DNA from 3 places in the Clostridium sp. AWRP genome. Region 3 is predicted to be linked to each of the others. Evidence: riboswitches for the same ligand, from Rfam matches in the RefSeq annotation. Region 3 holds a riboswitch; each other region holds the start of a gene.

Region 1 (5,278 bases), 830 kb from region 3:
TTATATAGTACTATGCAAACTGAATTGCTGTAATACTCTTGGTTGCGGGAGCAGGACTTGAACCTACGACCTTTGGGTTATGAGCCCAACGAGCTACCAACTGCTCCACCCCGCGTCATTATACATTTATATTAACAACCATCCTTGGTTGTACTGGCCGCTTCTCGAAGCGACAAGTGATATCTTATCATATATGCAGATATAAGCAATTAGCAATATTCGGTGTTTACCATACAATATTGTAGAAATACCTCATTATACTTCTATATACCCAATAATTGATATAGTGACACGCCTGACATAGTTTGCTGAAAATAAGTATTACCTCTCAATTAATATTAATCAAATCTTCGGCCTACTAGTATCAGTCGTATCATTATGAAGAAGAAATTAGCAATTAACTGCTAACCCCTTTTTATAACTTTATGTTGCTAACCATACCACTTAATACACTTTTTCTAAGTACATACTGCTCCTTATATATATTTGAATTGTTGGCATTTGGACTATATTTATTGATAATTTTTAGATTGCTGACAAGTGCCTCCTTTAAGTCCCCTATATCACCTGCTGCATATGCACCAATAATACAATCTGTAAGTACAGCACCTCCCGAGACTTCTAGTGTAATTGTTTCACTTTGCATAATATCTGCTTTAATTTGATTCCATAAATCATCTCTACTTCCACCCTCGGTAATGGTAATTCTGTCTATTTTGATACCAGCATTTCTATAATCATTTGTAATTTCCATATAATCATAAGCAATGGCCTCCAAAACAGACCTCCATAAAACAAATTGATCTGTATCCAAGGTCATGTTCAAAAAACAACCTTTTATCTTTGAAAATTGACCATATCCACCAGTTAAATATGGTAAGAAAATCACACCATTACATCCTGGCACAACCTTTTCTGCTCCTCTGCTAAGCAGTTTATAATAGCTATCATCATCAGATTTTCGACAAATGTTATCCTTAAACCAACGCAGTGCCAAGCCTCCAGTTCTAACAAATCCCCAGTAAAAATATGTATTTTCTAAAGTGCCGCTGTTAAAAATCAATTCACTTCCCCTTTGACTAAGCTCTGGAATAATCCCATTTGTAGAGACACAAAACATGGCACAAGTTCCTGAAACATCTACAGCCTTATTTGCTTCAAGAATTCCGCTTCCCAACATGGACTGCATTGTATCACCTGCACCAGCACAAATTGGTATGCCATGAGGACATCCCGTTTCCTTTGCCGCACTTTCCGATAACGTACCAATAATATCCCAGGGCTTTACAATCTTAGGCATATAGCTTTTAGCTATCCCTAATATATCAAGCTGTTTATCAGACCATTTCTTTTCATATACACAATATCCAAGGCCCCATCCTGACATAGTTCCCCAATCAACAAAAGCATCCTTACTTTCTAAACCTGCAAGATTCATCAGGATATAAGGAGCATTATGGACAAACTTTTTGCCTCTTTTTTGAAATTCTTTACTATTTGCTAAGATCCACCTTGCATGCAGCGCTGGAAACATACAGCTTGGATCAGCATTTCCCGTTTCCTTTCCCCAAACATCAAGGTTCAATTTCTTAAGAGTTTCAGCATCTCTCTGTGTTCTTGAATCCAAATAGTTTATATAAGGCGTAATTGCCTTTCCACTTTCGTCTATACCCACAATTCCACAAATAATTCCATCCCCCATAATTGCTTTAATTAAGCTAGGATCAATTTCTTGTTTTTTTAACTGTTCTACGCACTGTTTCATACCAAGCTTTGTAAGTAAAAGATATTCATCTGCATCCATATCAACCCATCCTGGATGAGGATATTTCAAAGTTGTTCTATTTGACGATTTTGCTACACATTTCATATTTTTATCATATACAGCAACCTTTACGCTTTGAGTTCCTGCATCAAAAGCAAGATAATAATGTTCCATTTTATATATTTAGTGAGAGGTACATAAAAATTGCAATCTCCCCCTAAAATTCACCTCTTTTCTTTATCATACTATCTAACGTTTAATTTTAAGCAAAATAACCCCTAGGTTCTCCTAGGGGATTGTAAACATAATAAACATATACATCTTGTTTATCCACCTTCTTTCATCCAGACTATACTGTCGGCTTCGGAATCTAACCGAATCTGCCATATGGCTTGCGGGCTGTACCGCCGATAGGGAATTTCACCCAACCCCGAAGGATATTCTATATAACTTTATCATTAATATATCATTGTGCTTTTTCTCTGTCAATGTTCATATAACTTTCTTCATTAAAACTTTTTAGTAAATCGTTTATACCAAATCCTATATTACCTTTTACTCCATTTTCAATATCAAGCAGCATCTTAGTGTCATTTTCTCTATACTTTTTATAGTCCTCATTAAGTACAACTAGATATTTTTCAAACTTTCCTTGAATCGGCTTAATTATCTTACAATACTTTTTTGTAAGTTCAATACATCTAATAAAGCTGCACTTTACTTTCTCATCCTCCTTTAAAGATTTTACAAATTCAATTTGATTATTTACTGTAGTATTTTTAACACTATCGTCATAGTTCAATATCTTTTTTGCTTGACTACTCATGATTCTCTTTAGTTCATCTAAATTATCACCATCTACCTTATCTAATTCTTCTAATGGATAGTTACTCTCATCTACTTCCTCAGCAGAATCTAAAAATTCCACAAGCTTTAACCATACTTTCTTCTTTTCATCATTATCAATTGTAACTTCTAAAAATGGCTCATACATAACGGCAAACATTTTTCCAAAATTCCCCGGAAATATTCTAAGCAAACTATTTGATATAAGTTCTTTTTTATCATCTCTAGACAGTTCCAGCGTTTCCCGCAGCTTTTTAATTTGTTCTCCTGAATACTTATAATCATCTGGATTCTTTTCCATAAGACTTGATATGATCAACTTACTTTTTTCTAGATAACTTATGTTCTCATCTATTTTTTCTAAAGCATCCATTAAAGCTTCTTGCAGTCCTTTTTTACCTGCAATTACATCGTTTATGCCCTTTATTGGTATATCTAAAGTTCTAAGTGCTCCTATTAAATTTAATCTAATAATATCCTCATCTGAATATTCCCTATAATTGTTTTCAACATTTTTTAAAGGATTAATCAAACCTTCACTTTCGTAGTATTTAATAGCCTTCTTAGTAAGTCCAGTCTTCTCTGCTGCAATTTTTATATTCATATATATTTTCCTCCCACCAATATCAATAAATCTTGCTTTTATATTAATGGTATCCCTAAGGTACATGTCAATATATTTTTAGGTAAAAAAAGAATAAAGTACATCTTCTCAAATAATTAGTACTTTACTCCCTAAAATTTATCCGATTTCAAGAACTCTGTTCATATTACTCTACAAGTGCAATCATTTTCTTTCCAAATAACATATTAGTTAAGGCAATAGCACGTCCAACACCGATAACTGCCACTAAAGTTCCAATGCCAATTCCAACAACTTTTCCAGCACACACCAAACCAATAACTACAGTAATTATAACGCTTGATATATCTGTTATATTTTTTGCCAGTCCAAGTCCTTTCTTAGTTCGCTCTGCTAGTGCCTGTGTAAAACCATCTGCAGCATTTGGAACAATCTTCATTTGAACTGTAATATATGCTCCAATTCCAGTGAGCATAATTGCTACTGCAAGCAAAAGCAAATTCATTATTAAGTTATCACAATTTATGACTATCATATCATTAAAAATATTAATTATACGGCTAAATACAATACTCATGGGAACCTGTAGTAAGTCAAATGGACGAAATTCCTTTCCACGCAGGGCTGCTTGTCCAGCTACACACAGTATGTAAATACACATAGTTGCATTTCCCAAGTTTATATTCCAAATTTTTGAGATAGAATATGGTATAGAAATTATAGGTGATACTCCGAGACCTGTTTTTGTATTCAAAATAATTCCTAATGCAAGTATCACAAGTCCGATACAATACATCATTCCGCGATAAAATTTCTTCATATGCATTCCTCGATTCTTAGTTTTGTTATAAGTTTGCATTTTTAAATTTAATTACTCTATTTAGTAAAAATTATAAATTTTAGCTACTGTTTATTTACTCTTTTTACTTCCTTCGTATATTGTATATAAATAGTAACAATACTATTATATAAACTTTATAAATTAAAAATCAACTTATATCAAACACACTTTTGCAATAATTAAGTTTATCTAAATATTTTGTACATAAGTCTTATTCTTTTTCTTTAGCATATTTCCAATATTCAAACAGTATAATGTACTTTGCAAAGGACAATATATAATTTGAGACACCTCACAAATTGTACACAATTCGTGAGGTGTCTCTCTAAACAATTGGAGGACAAAATTTATGGTAAAGACAAGTAATAATATCAACAGTGCAACTCTTCAAATTAAAAAAGAACAGCTTGATATATCAAAAAAGTGTTAACAATAAAAAATGAATTAGACTACCTTTTCAATAAATATCTTTACAAGTTCTGGATCGAATTGAATACCTGCATTCTTAATAAGCTCTTTTACGGCTATCTCTTTTGATAAAGCACTTCTATAAGCCCTCTCACTTATCATAGCATCAAAAGCATCAGCTATTGCAATTATTCTTGATTTTAATGGAATTTGCTCTCCTTTAAGTCCTTTAGGATAACCCTTTCCATCCCATCTTTCATGATGTGCTAAGACATACTCTGACATTTCCGCCATATCATTAACAGAACTTAAAATGCGATAGCCTATTTCTGGATGACGTTTAATTTCTTCCCACTCTTCATCGATAAGCTTACCTGGTTTATTTAAAATATTCTCATCTATGGCAACCTTTCCTATATCATGTAACAACCCTACAGTTTTTAGTTCTTGTATTTCACCATCTGGTAGATTCATAGCCTTTCCTAAAAGATTACAATATTCAGATACTCTATGAGAATGTTGTTCCTCTCTTTTATTTTTTTCATGCAGTGTATTTATAATAGCACCAATTGTTTTTCCTCTCATGCTTGGACTCTCAAAAAGCTTCTTTTTATACATGAAATCTTCTGCTTTTTTCAGTACTTCAAATACATCCTCCTCTTCATGGTACTTTGCTGCAAATCCAAAAGAAATTGAGGGATTTATTGACTCTACCTTCTCCTTTGAAGCTAATTCAGAAATACGCTTAAGCATTTTGCCTGCTTCAAGTTCATTTGTCTTTGGAAGCAGTATTACAAACTCATCTCCTCCTACACGTGATATTATACCTTTATCA
Region 2 (5,278 bases), 2.2 Mb from region 3:
TTCTCTACAAGTTGATATGTTCATCTCTTCTTTCTTTTCATCAAATCTAACATATACATTATACCCTATATCAGATAAGCTCTCCAATACCCTTTTTTCAGTTTTCTTAAATAAATTAAGCCATTCCTTATTGCATTTGATATCTATATCCATATTACTATTTTTAACGCTTAAATATGCATCTACTGTACCCATATTTTCAGTACTTACAGAAGTTACTATTTTTACATTAGTAGAATCTATTTTTTTTCCTTTTTTCCTTTCATCCTTAATCATCAGTTTGCATTGATAATCTTGTTGATTTAAATTTATAGGAACATCCATATAATAGTATGAATTAGATACAGTATTGAATACTTTAAAATCGTTCATGTTATTGTTAAGCACTTGTGCAATATTTCCACTAAGTTGATTTTTGCCATCTCCTTTTTGATCTAAAACTGTTCTTATAATATCCTTCATCTCACTGGTCTTTATGTTTATCTGTTCTTTTATCTGGCTTACAATGTCATCCATACCATTTTGCTTTACAAAATTATTGTGATGAGGACTTTCAACTTTACTGCCTTCTTTTTCAGAAAACTTTAAAACCGTATTTGAAGTATCTTTTTGTTCCGAATTTTCTATATTTTTAGGAGAAATACCTTTATCTGTACCTGTTTTTTGTTCTATATTTTTAGAAGAAATATCTTTACCTACACTTGTCTGCTGCTCTATGTCTTTAGATGAAATATCCTCTTTTACATTAGATGGCTGCTCTATATTGGGGTATTGAGTTTTTTCTTCACCTACTGAATTTTTGGTTTTATTTAAAATCTCATTTAACTTACTTACATCCAATCCCTCACTATTTAAAACAGTTTTATTTTCCACACTGGCCCTTTCTGTACCTGCTCTACTAAGAGTATCTTTTTCATTCTGTGTAGAAGCAGTATTATCCTTAGTAGGTATATTTATTGCTTTACTGCCACTATCTTCACTTCTATATACTTCAGCTTGAGCCTTTTCGGAAATAACTTTTAAATTGTCTTTTGTACCTTCAACTTGGTTTGGGGTTTGTACATTAGTGGAATTCTGTCCAGATAGATTTTCTCCCAAGGATTTTATTTCGTTATATATGGTGCCATCCTTTTTAAATACATTGTTAAAACTTTTTATATTATCTTCGTTTAGTTCCATATTGTTTTCCAGAAAAGTAAGCAAATCATTACCACTTATCTGTTTTAGTTGGGTAAAAAAATTTTTTAATGTACTGGTGGTAAATTTACCTTCTGTGCTTTCAGGGGATATACCTCTACTATCTAAATATTTATTTATAAACTCATTCTCTTCATTAGGATCATTTTTTATTTTGTCTATAAAATCCAGGGTAGTTTTTATATTAGAAATATTGCTTTTGGTAAGTGGTATTTCGTGCTTAAGCATGCTTTTTACAAGCTGGTAGTCATCACTACTTAAATTAAGATCACCGAACTCTCTAATAAAACTACCTATAGGATCTTTGCCGACCCTTTGTTCTCCATCTTGTGAGTTCACAATTTTTAATTTAAGTTTTCCATTTTCGAACCCTTGTACTTCTAGTCTTACAAGTTTATTTGGCAAAAAATCTACTGGGTTTTCTATTTCTGCAGAAAATTGCCATCCATCTAAAAGTTTTAAAAGTATTTCTCCTGTAGACTTTTTTAGATCTAAAATCCTAGCAGAAAATCTTTCACCTACTTCAAAAGATAATTTAGTAGATATGCGCTTGTTATCTACATTATAACTACTGTTTACATTCCATATACCTGGCAAATTCATCACCCTTTATAAATTTATTCTCTTTTTAAGTTATGTATAAATTATCGTACAAAAATGTTTTTTCATAAAGATAAAATAAAAAAATCTGGGATAAACCCAGATTCTTTTCTAATTGTTATGTTCTGCTAAACCCCTACTTTTACTCTGCTCTTGTTTCAATACTGGTGATACACTCTTATACAAAAGTAGTGTAAGTGCTGTAAGTAGTACTCCCTTTAATAAATTAAATGGTACAATAGCAAATAATATCAAAGTATTTATATCTGTTATACTTCCATTTACTTTTCCTGCTGCTGCTACCATTGCACTTATAGGGAAATTAAGTAGTTTTTCATAAAGTGGAAGTAATATAAAGTAGTTTAACACTGCAGCAGATACTGACATAGCAATAGTTGCTGCCCCAAGGCTAATTGCTGCTGTCTTTTTAGTTTTATGTCTGTTATATAAATATCCTGCTGTAAATACTAAAACTGAACCCACTGCAAAATTTGCGAACTCTCCTATAAATGCTGTTTTTCCATCAAATATTCCATGAAGTATATTCTTTAAAAGCTCTATGGCAATTCCAGCTCCAGGTCCAAGTGCAAAAGTACCTATTAAAGCCGGTAAATCACTTATATCAATCTGTAAAAATGATGGGAACACAGGAATTGCAACTTCTATGAACATAAGTAAAAATCCAATTACACCTAACAATGATATCTTTACTAGCCTGTTTAATTTATTACTTCTCATATCTAACATCCCCCTAAAACATTGTGTATAACCTTCTAAGGTAAGTTAAAAAAGCCCTGATAAAATATCAGGGCTAATAAACACTACATTTTACCTTCTTTCATCCAGACTCTACTGTCGGCCTCGGAATTTCACCGAATCATACCAATTATGGCTCGCGGGCTATACCGCCGGTGGGGAATCACACCCCGCCCTGAAGATTATATTTTAAATTTTCAAGTTCATTATAATACTTTTACCATCACATTTCAACATATTCTTAAAATAATTTTTATTTCATGCTAAGGGATATTCTCTTTCTCTTCTCGTCTACTTCAAGTACAGTTACCTGAACTATATCTCCTACTTGAACTACATCAAGTGGGTGCTTCACAAATTTATCTGACAACTGACTTATATGAACAAGTCCATCCTGATGAACTCCAATATCTACAAAAGCTCCAAAATCTGCTACATTTCTAACTGTGCCTGTAAGCACCATACCCGGTTTTAATTGATTAATGTCTATTATTCCAGTCTTAAGTATAGGTTTAGGAAGTTCTTCTCTTGGATCTCTGCCTGGCTTTTTTATCTCTTTTATTATATCTTTTAGAGTTGGTTCACCTACATTAAGCTTCTTTGAAAGAACATCTATGCCTATTTTATCAACTCTATTATCTATACCTGAAAGTTCTCCATTTTTTAAATCTTCCATGCTGTATCCAATGATTTCCAAAAGTCCTTTTGCTGCATCATAAGATTCAGGATGCACAGAAGTATTATCAAGGGGCTCACCGCTTTCCATTACCCTTAAAAATCCTGCACACTGTTCAAAAGCTTTGGCTCCCAATCTTTTAACCTTTAAAAGCTCTTTTCTATTTTTAAATTTTCCATTTTCTTCTCTATAAGCTACAATGTTTGATGCTATCGCAGTATTTATTCCAGATATATAGGATAGAAGAGAGGGCGTTGCTATATTTAGATCTACCCCTACACTATTTACACAGTCTTCTACAATTCCCTTTAAAGATTCATCCAATTTCTTTGGTGCAACATCATGTTGATACTGTCCTACCCCTATGGATTTAGGGTCTATTTTAACAAGTTCTGCTAAAGGATCTTGAAGCCTTCTGCCTATAGATATAGCTCCCCTCAAAGATACATTTATATCTGGATATTCCTTTGCTGCAAGTTCTGATGCAGAATAAATTGAAGCTCCTGCTTCAGATACAATTACATAGTACAGATCTTTTCCCTTCTCTTCCTTCACTTCTTTTATAAGTTTTCCAATCAGTTCTTCAGATTCCCTACTAGCAGTTCCGTTTCCAAGAGATATAACATTTACATCATGCTTATATACTAGCTCTTTTAGTTTCTTTATAGAGCCTTCTACATCATTTTGAGGTGCTGTAGCATATACTATTGCGGTATCTAACAATTTGCCTGTATCATCCAATACTGCAATTTTGCATCCATTTCTAAAACCAGGGTCATAGCCAAGTACATTTTTTCCCTTTATAGGTGATTGCATCAAAAGTGCCTTCAAATTAGCTTTAAATATTTTTATGGCGCCTTCTTCTCCCATATCTGTAAGTTGTGACCGTATTTCTCTTTCAATAGATGGGTAAATTAGTCTCTTTAGCGAATCTTCTACACTTTTTTCTATATAAGTATCTGTTATATTATTTCCTCTAAGAGATTGATTCTTTAAGTAAATTTCTATATTCTCCATATCACAGCTTATCTTTACAGATAAAACTTTTTCCTTTTCCCCTCTATTTATAGCTAGTATTCTATGAGGTGGAATAGACTTGACTGCTTCTCTATAATCATAATACATTTCATAAGGAGTTGGTTCTTTACTTTCACCCTTCGTTTCAATTATTCCATTTTCCCAAACAAATTTTCTTATCCATTTTCTATACTTTGCTTCATCAGAAATAACTTCACTTATTATGTCAACTGCACCTGCTAGTGCATCTTCTGAAGACTCAACGCCCTTTTCTTCGTTTATAAATTTTTCTGCATACTTTTCTATATCATCTTGAAAATTCCCATCCAAAATAGCTTCTGAGATAGGCTTAAGCCCCTTTTCCTGTGCAATAGTTGCTCTGGTTCTTTTCTTTGGTTTATATGGTCTATATATGTCTTCTACTTCTGTTAAAGTACTGCTGTGTTCTATAGAATTCTTTAATTCTTCCGTAAGTTTTCCCTGTTCTTCTATTATCCTTATTACATCTTCTTTTCTAGATTTAAGATTTCTAAGATATGTAAGCCTTTCTGCCAGTTTTCTTAAAGTTACATCACTCATACTCCCTGTAAGCTCTTTTCTATATCTGGCTATAAAAGGCACTGTATTACCTGAATCTAAAAGTTCGATTACACTATTTATATATTTTCTATTTACACTAAGCTCTTCAGCTAATGTATCTATTATATTATTCATTTTTACCTCCTGGTTAATTTTATTTATGATAAATCTCTAAGCTAAAAGAAGGATTAAACATACTGAAAAAGTATAAATCAGCTAAAAATATATTACAACAGTTATATACATTTTGGCAAATTAATATATATTTAGAAACACTTTATTTTAGAGGTTATTATTAATGAAAAAATTTATGTTTATGCTGCCATTAACTATATTTTGTATTATTTGTTCATTGAGCTTTCAATACTACTATTTTGTGCATCCACTAAACTCTTCAAAAGTTAAAAATACTATTTCCTATCTATCTTCAGATAATTTTAAAGGAAGGCTTAC
Region 3 (5,278 bases):
AAAAGATGGGAACCGCAAAAGCGAAATAAATTCACTTAATAGTAAGCTTGCTGTGGCACAGAATGATGTGGCAAATAGTTTAAAGACGATTATAAATTTAAAGGAAAGTATTGCAGAAAGTTCTTCAGAGAACAATGATAAAACAGCCAGTGCAAGTCAAAAAATAATTATAATTTTTATAATTATAGGAGTGCTTGCTGCTGTAGTACTGGGAACAATTATTTCACTATCCATAATAAGACCAATTAGGGAGCTTATGATTTCTACAGATAAAGTTGCAGATGGAGATTTAAATGTAAATATAAATACTAGTAGAAAAGATGAAATAGGAATACTTGCCAGGTCATTTAAAAAGATGAATGATAATTTAAATGAAGTTGTAACAAATATTCAAGCTGCGGCAAACCAGGTGGCTTCCAGTGCAAAACAAGTATCAGATTCGGGTATAGCCCTTTCTCAAGGCTCTACGGAACAAGCAAGTTCTGTAGAAGAATTGACGGCTTCTGTAGAAGAAATTTCTTCACAAATAAGACTTAATGCGGATAATGCAGGTAAGGCAAATGAATTGACTGAACAGGTGAAAGTTAATGCAGTTAAGGGAAATTCACATATGGAGGAAATGCTTAAAAGTATGGATGATATAAATGCAGCTTCAGGTAATATATCCAAGGTTATAAAGGCTATAGATGATATTGCTTTTCAGACAAATATTCTGGCTCTAAATGCTGCTGTTGAAGCTGCGAGGGCAGGTAGGTACGGAAAAGGGTTTGCAGTAGTTGCTGAGGAAGTAAGAAATTTAGCCGCAAAATCACGGGATGCTGCAAAAGAAACTACTGCACTAATAGAAGATTCCATTAAGAAGGTGGATACAGGTACTAAGATTGCAAATGAAACTGCTGAAGCTCTTGGTGAAATTGTAGAAGGAGTTACAAAAGTAGCAGATTTTGTGGAAAGTATAGCAGAAGCTTCTAGTGAACAGGCCACTGGTGCAGAGCAGATTAACAGCGGAATAATGGAGGTATCCCAGGTAATTCAAGAAAATTCTGCTACGTCTGAAGAAAGTGCAGCAGCAAGTGAAGAACTTTCAAGTCAGGCAGATATTATGCTGGAACAAGTTAAAAAATTTGAGATAAGAAGAGTAAATTCTAGTTATGATAAAGGGGAAAATATAAATCCAGAAATACTTAATATGTTAAAAGATATGGAGACAAAAAAGAAATATCGTGGAATTGACTTAGGAGAGCAAGAATAAAAAATTGCAAAATTACCATTGACAATAGAAAAAAATAGGTATATATTGAAAGCATGATAAAACTTAATAAAGTTAAACTTTCGGGGCAGGGTGAAATTCCCGATCGGCGGTATAGTCCGCGAGCTTTTATAGCATGAACTGGTTTGATTCCAGTACCGACAGTAAAGTCTGGATAAAAGAAAGTAAAGATATAGTTTAAGCTATGTTTTTATGTGTTTTGTAATTTTATTCCCTGAAGGTTGTTTCAGGGAATTTTTATATGCAAAATTTCAAGAAAAGTAGGAGTTTTATAAGCATACAATGTTATATTTATACAAAAAAGTAAATAAATATATAATTAAAATTATGGAAGTGAATCTTATGGAAAAAGAAAATACAGATGAAAAGTATATGAAAGAAGCTTTAAAACTAGCTTTATTGGGAAGAGGATTTGTGAATCCAAATCCCCTTGTGGGAGCTGTGATAGTCAAAAATGGAAAGATAATAGGAAAAGGTTATCATAGTTTTTTTGGAGGGCCTCATGCGGAAATATATGCACTTAGAGAAGCAGGAGATAATTCAAAAGGTGCAGATTTGTATGTAACGTTAGAACCTTGTTCACATTATGGAAAAACTCCGCCTTGTGCAAAAGCTATAGTAGAAGCTGGAATAAAAAGGGTAGTAATAGGAAGTGTAGATCCAAATCCTCTTGTATCAGGAAGAGGCGTAAAAATTTTAAAAGATAAAAATATAGAAGTAGTTACCGGGGTTATGGAAAGAGAAGCTGTAAAAATAAATGAGATATTTATGAATTATATAAAGTCAAAGGTACCTTTTGTAATTTTAAAATCTGGAGTTACCTTAGATGGGAAAATAGCTACAGTTAGTGGTGAGTCTAAATGGATAACAGGTGAAGAATCAAGGTTAAAAGTTCATAAGATGCGAAATAGAGTTATGGCAATTATGGTTGGGGTAGGTACTGTGATTTTAGATGATCCTCTTTTAACTACAAGGCTTGAAGAAAAGTGCAAAAGTCCTAAAGCTGTAATTGTAGACTCAAAGCTGAGAGTGCCTGTTGAATCTCAAATTTTTAAAACTTCTCGTGAAAGGGAAATAATAATAGCATGTACAGAAAAGTTTGATAAGGACAAGGCAGAGTCTTTAAAATCTATGGGAGTAAATATAGTTGCCTGTCCAGAAAATAGAGAAGGAAGGGTGGATTTAAAATATTTAACTAAAAAACTTGGAGAAATGGGTATAGATAGTGTACTTGTTGAGGGAGGCGCAGAACTCAATTTTTCTGCAATTAAGTCTGGAATTGTAAATAAAGTTATTTATTTTATTGCACCTAAAATACTTGGAGGTAAGAATGCTAAAACTTCAGTTGAAGGATATGGAATTGAAAACCTCTCAGACAGTATAAAATTAAAAGATATATGTGCAGAAAATGTGGGAGAGGATATTATGATACAAGCCTATGTAATAAATGCTGAAAATTAGAAAGAAGGGATAAACTTGTTTACTGGTTTGGTAGAAGAAATAGGAGAAATATTAAAAGTATCAAAGGGAAGAAATTCTTCAAAAGTCTCCATAAAAGCAGGAAATTTACTAGATGGAGTTAAACTGGGAGACAGCATTGCTGTAAATGGAACTTGTGTTACTGTAGTTGATTTAAAAAAGGATTCTTTTACTGTAGATATTATGGCTGAAACTTTGAGAATAAGCAGTTTAAAAGATTTAAAAATAGGAAGCAAAGTTAACCTGGAAAGGGCTCTAAGGCTTGGAGACAGATTAGGTGGACATATAGTAAGTGGACATATAGATGGTACTGGAAAAATTGTAGATGTGAGAGAAGAGGACATCTCAACCTGGATAGACATAGAGGCGTCTTCTGATTTATTTAGATATATAGTACGAAAAGGTTCTGTGACTATAGATGGTGTGAGCCTTACTGTAGCAGAATTAAATAAAAATTGTTTCAGTGTGTCTCTTATACCCCATACTAAGATGGAAACTATTTTAGATTATAAAAAAATAGGAGATTTAGTAAATATAGAGTGTGATTTAATAGGAAAATATGTAGAAAAAATGGTTTTGAATCCAAAAAAAGAGCCAGAAAAGAGCGGCAGTATAGATGCTTTAAAACTAAAGGAATATGGCTTTATGCAATAAGGCATTTTTTTCAGATGTCTAAACATTTATTTTTGAAGGGAGATAAAAATCATGAATTTTAAATTTGATACTATAGAAGATGCAATAAAAGATCTTAAACAAGGGAAAATGATCATAATTGTAGATGATGAAGGAAGAGAAAATGAAGGTGATTTAGTTATACCTGCAGAGAAGGCAACTGGGGAAAATATTAATTTTATGATCAAATATGCAAAAGGTCTTTTGTGTGCACCAATTGAAGAAGAAATAGCAATAAAACTTGGATTAAATCCTATGGTTCAGCATAATACAGACAATCATGAAACAGCATTTACTGTAACTGTTGACTATAAAGATACTACAACGGGAATATCAGCTTTTGAAAGAGCACGTACCATAAATATGATAGCTGCTTCAAATTATAAAGATGACTTCAGAAGACCAGGACACATATTTCCGCTTATAGCTAAGGGAAATGGAGTATTTGACAGAACTGGTCATACGGAAGCTTCAGTTGATCTAGCTAAGCTTGCAGGATTTAAAGGCGCAGCAGCAATATGTGAAATAATAAAAGATGATGGAACTATGGCAAGAAGAGATGATTTGATGGAGTTTGCTAAAGAACATAATTTAAAAATTGTTACTATAGTGGATTTAATAGCTTATAGAAAGAAGACAGAGAAGTTGGTTAAAAGAGTGGCTTCTGCTAATCTTCCAACTAGATTTGGAAAATTTAAAATTATAGGTTATAAAAATATATTAAATGGTGATGAGCATGTGTGTCTTGTAAAGGGAGATAATTTTGAAAAAGAACCTGTTCTTGTGAGAGTACATTCAGAGTGTCTTACGGGAGATGTTTTTCACTCACTTAGGTGCGATTGTGGACAGCAGCTTCAATCTGCACTTAAACAGATAGAAAAAGAAGGCAAAGGTGTACTTTTATATATGAATCAAGAAGGAAGAGGCATAGGAATTTTAAATAAGATAAAAGCTTATAAGCTTCAAGAAAATGGAATGGATACAGTAGAGGCAAATTTGGCATTGGGATTTCCAGCAGACATGCGTGATTATGGGATAGGAGCACAAATACTTAAAGATATAGGTATTAAAAAAATAAAACTTCTTACGAATAATCCAAAGAAAATTGAGGGACTTTCAGATTATGGATTGGAAATAGTAAAGAGAGTACCTATTGAAGTAGATTGTTCAGAGGAAAGTAAGAGATATATGAGAACTAAACAAGAAAAGATGGGACATTTATTAAAATTATGTAAATAAAAATAGAAAAGAGAGGATTATTTATGAAGACATATGAAGGAAAATTAGTTGCAGAAGGTTTAAAATTTGGAATTGTAATTGCAAGATTTAATGAATTTATAGGTACAAAATTGCTAGAGGGTGCTTTAGACTGTTTAAAAAGACATGGAGCATGCGAAGAAGACATTGAGGTAGCCTGGGTTCCAGGAGCCTTTGAAATACCGATGGTTTCAAAAAAAATGGCTTTCTCTAAAAAGTATGATGCAGTTATTTGTCTGGGAGCAGTAATAAGAGGACAGACACCTCATTTTGATTATGTATCAAATGAAGTATCAAAGGGAGTGGCAAGTGTTTCCCTTGAAAGTGGTATGCCAGTGATATTTAGTGTCCTCACCACAGATAATATAGAGCAAGCCGTAGAAAGAGCAGGAACTAAAGGTGGAAATAAAGGATATGATGGAGCTATGTCAGCTATAGAAATGGCAAATTTGATGAAACAGTTTTAAATCAATTCACAATGAACGATGCACAATTCACAATTAAGGATGATTTTCTGTTGCCACAGAAAATCTACTGAAATTGTGCATTGTGAACTGTGAATTGTGAATTGATTATAGAATATGACAGCAGCTTCTGCTG

The links. Region 3 has a riboswitch for FMN ahead of ribD (bifunctional diaminohydroxyphosphoribosylaminopyrimidine deaminase/5-amino-6-(5-phosphoribosylamino)uracil reductase RibD). Riboswitches for the same ligand answer to the same signal wherever they lie in the genome.
Region 1: linked by a shared signal. The riboswitch ahead of DMR38_RS07600 (FGGY family carbohydrate kinase) and the one ahead of ribD (bifunctional diaminohydroxyphosphoribosylaminopyrimidine deaminase/5-amino-6-(5-phosphoribosylamino)uracil reductase RibD) in region 3 are both predicted to bind FMN.
Region 2: linked by a shared signal. The riboswitch ahead of DMR38_RS01235 (ECF transporter S component) and the one ahead of ribD (bifunctional diaminohydroxyphosphoribosylaminopyrimidine deaminase/5-amino-6-(5-phosphoribosylamino)uracil reductase RibD) in region 3 are both predicted to bind FMN.

What each region holds. Positions count from the first base shown of each region.
Region 1 is NZ_CP029758.2:1,632,914-1,638,191, reverse strand. It holds tRNA gene DMR38_RS07605 (tRNA-Met) at 40-115, opposite strand; gene DMR38_RS07600 (FGGY family carbohydrate kinase) at 416-1,939, opposite strand; FMN riboswitch at 2,094-2,207, opposite strand; gene DMR38_RS07595 (MerR family transcriptional regulator) at 2,232-3,215, opposite strand; gene DMR38_RS07590 (DUF6198 family protein) at 3,382-4,014, opposite strand; gene DMR38_RS07585 (transporter substrate-binding domain-containing protein) at 4,480-5,278, opposite strand, start outside.
Region 2 is NZ_CP029758.2:252,710-257,987, reverse strand. It holds gene DMR38_RS01240 (hypothetical protein) at 1-1,800, opposite strand, end outside; gene DMR38_RS01235 (ECF transporter S component) at 1,909-2,535, opposite strand; FMN riboswitch at 2,624-2,740, opposite strand; gene DMR38_RS01230 (Tex family protein) at 2,807-4,960, opposite strand; gene DMR38_RS01225 (M28 family metallopeptidase) at 5,124-5,278, shown strand, end outside.
Region 3 is NZ_CP029758.2:2,460,960-2,466,237, reverse strand. It holds gene DMR38_RS11380 (methyl-accepting chemotaxis protein) at 1-1,252, shown strand, start outside; FMN riboswitch at 1,325-1,440, shown strand; gene ribD (bifunctional diaminohydroxyphosphoribosylaminopyrimidine deaminase/5-amino-6-(5-phosphoribosylamino)uracil reductase RibD) at 1,613-2,731, shown strand; gene DMR38_RS11370 (riboflavin synthase) at 2,747-3,403, shown strand; gene DMR38_RS11365 (bifunctional 3,4-dihydroxy-2-butanone-4-phosphate synthase/GTP cyclohydrolase II) at 3,455-4,660, shown strand; gene ribE (6,7-dimethyl-8-ribityllumazine synthase) at 4,684-5,145, shown strand; gene spoVB (stage V sporulation protein B) at 5,251-5,278, opposite strand, start outside.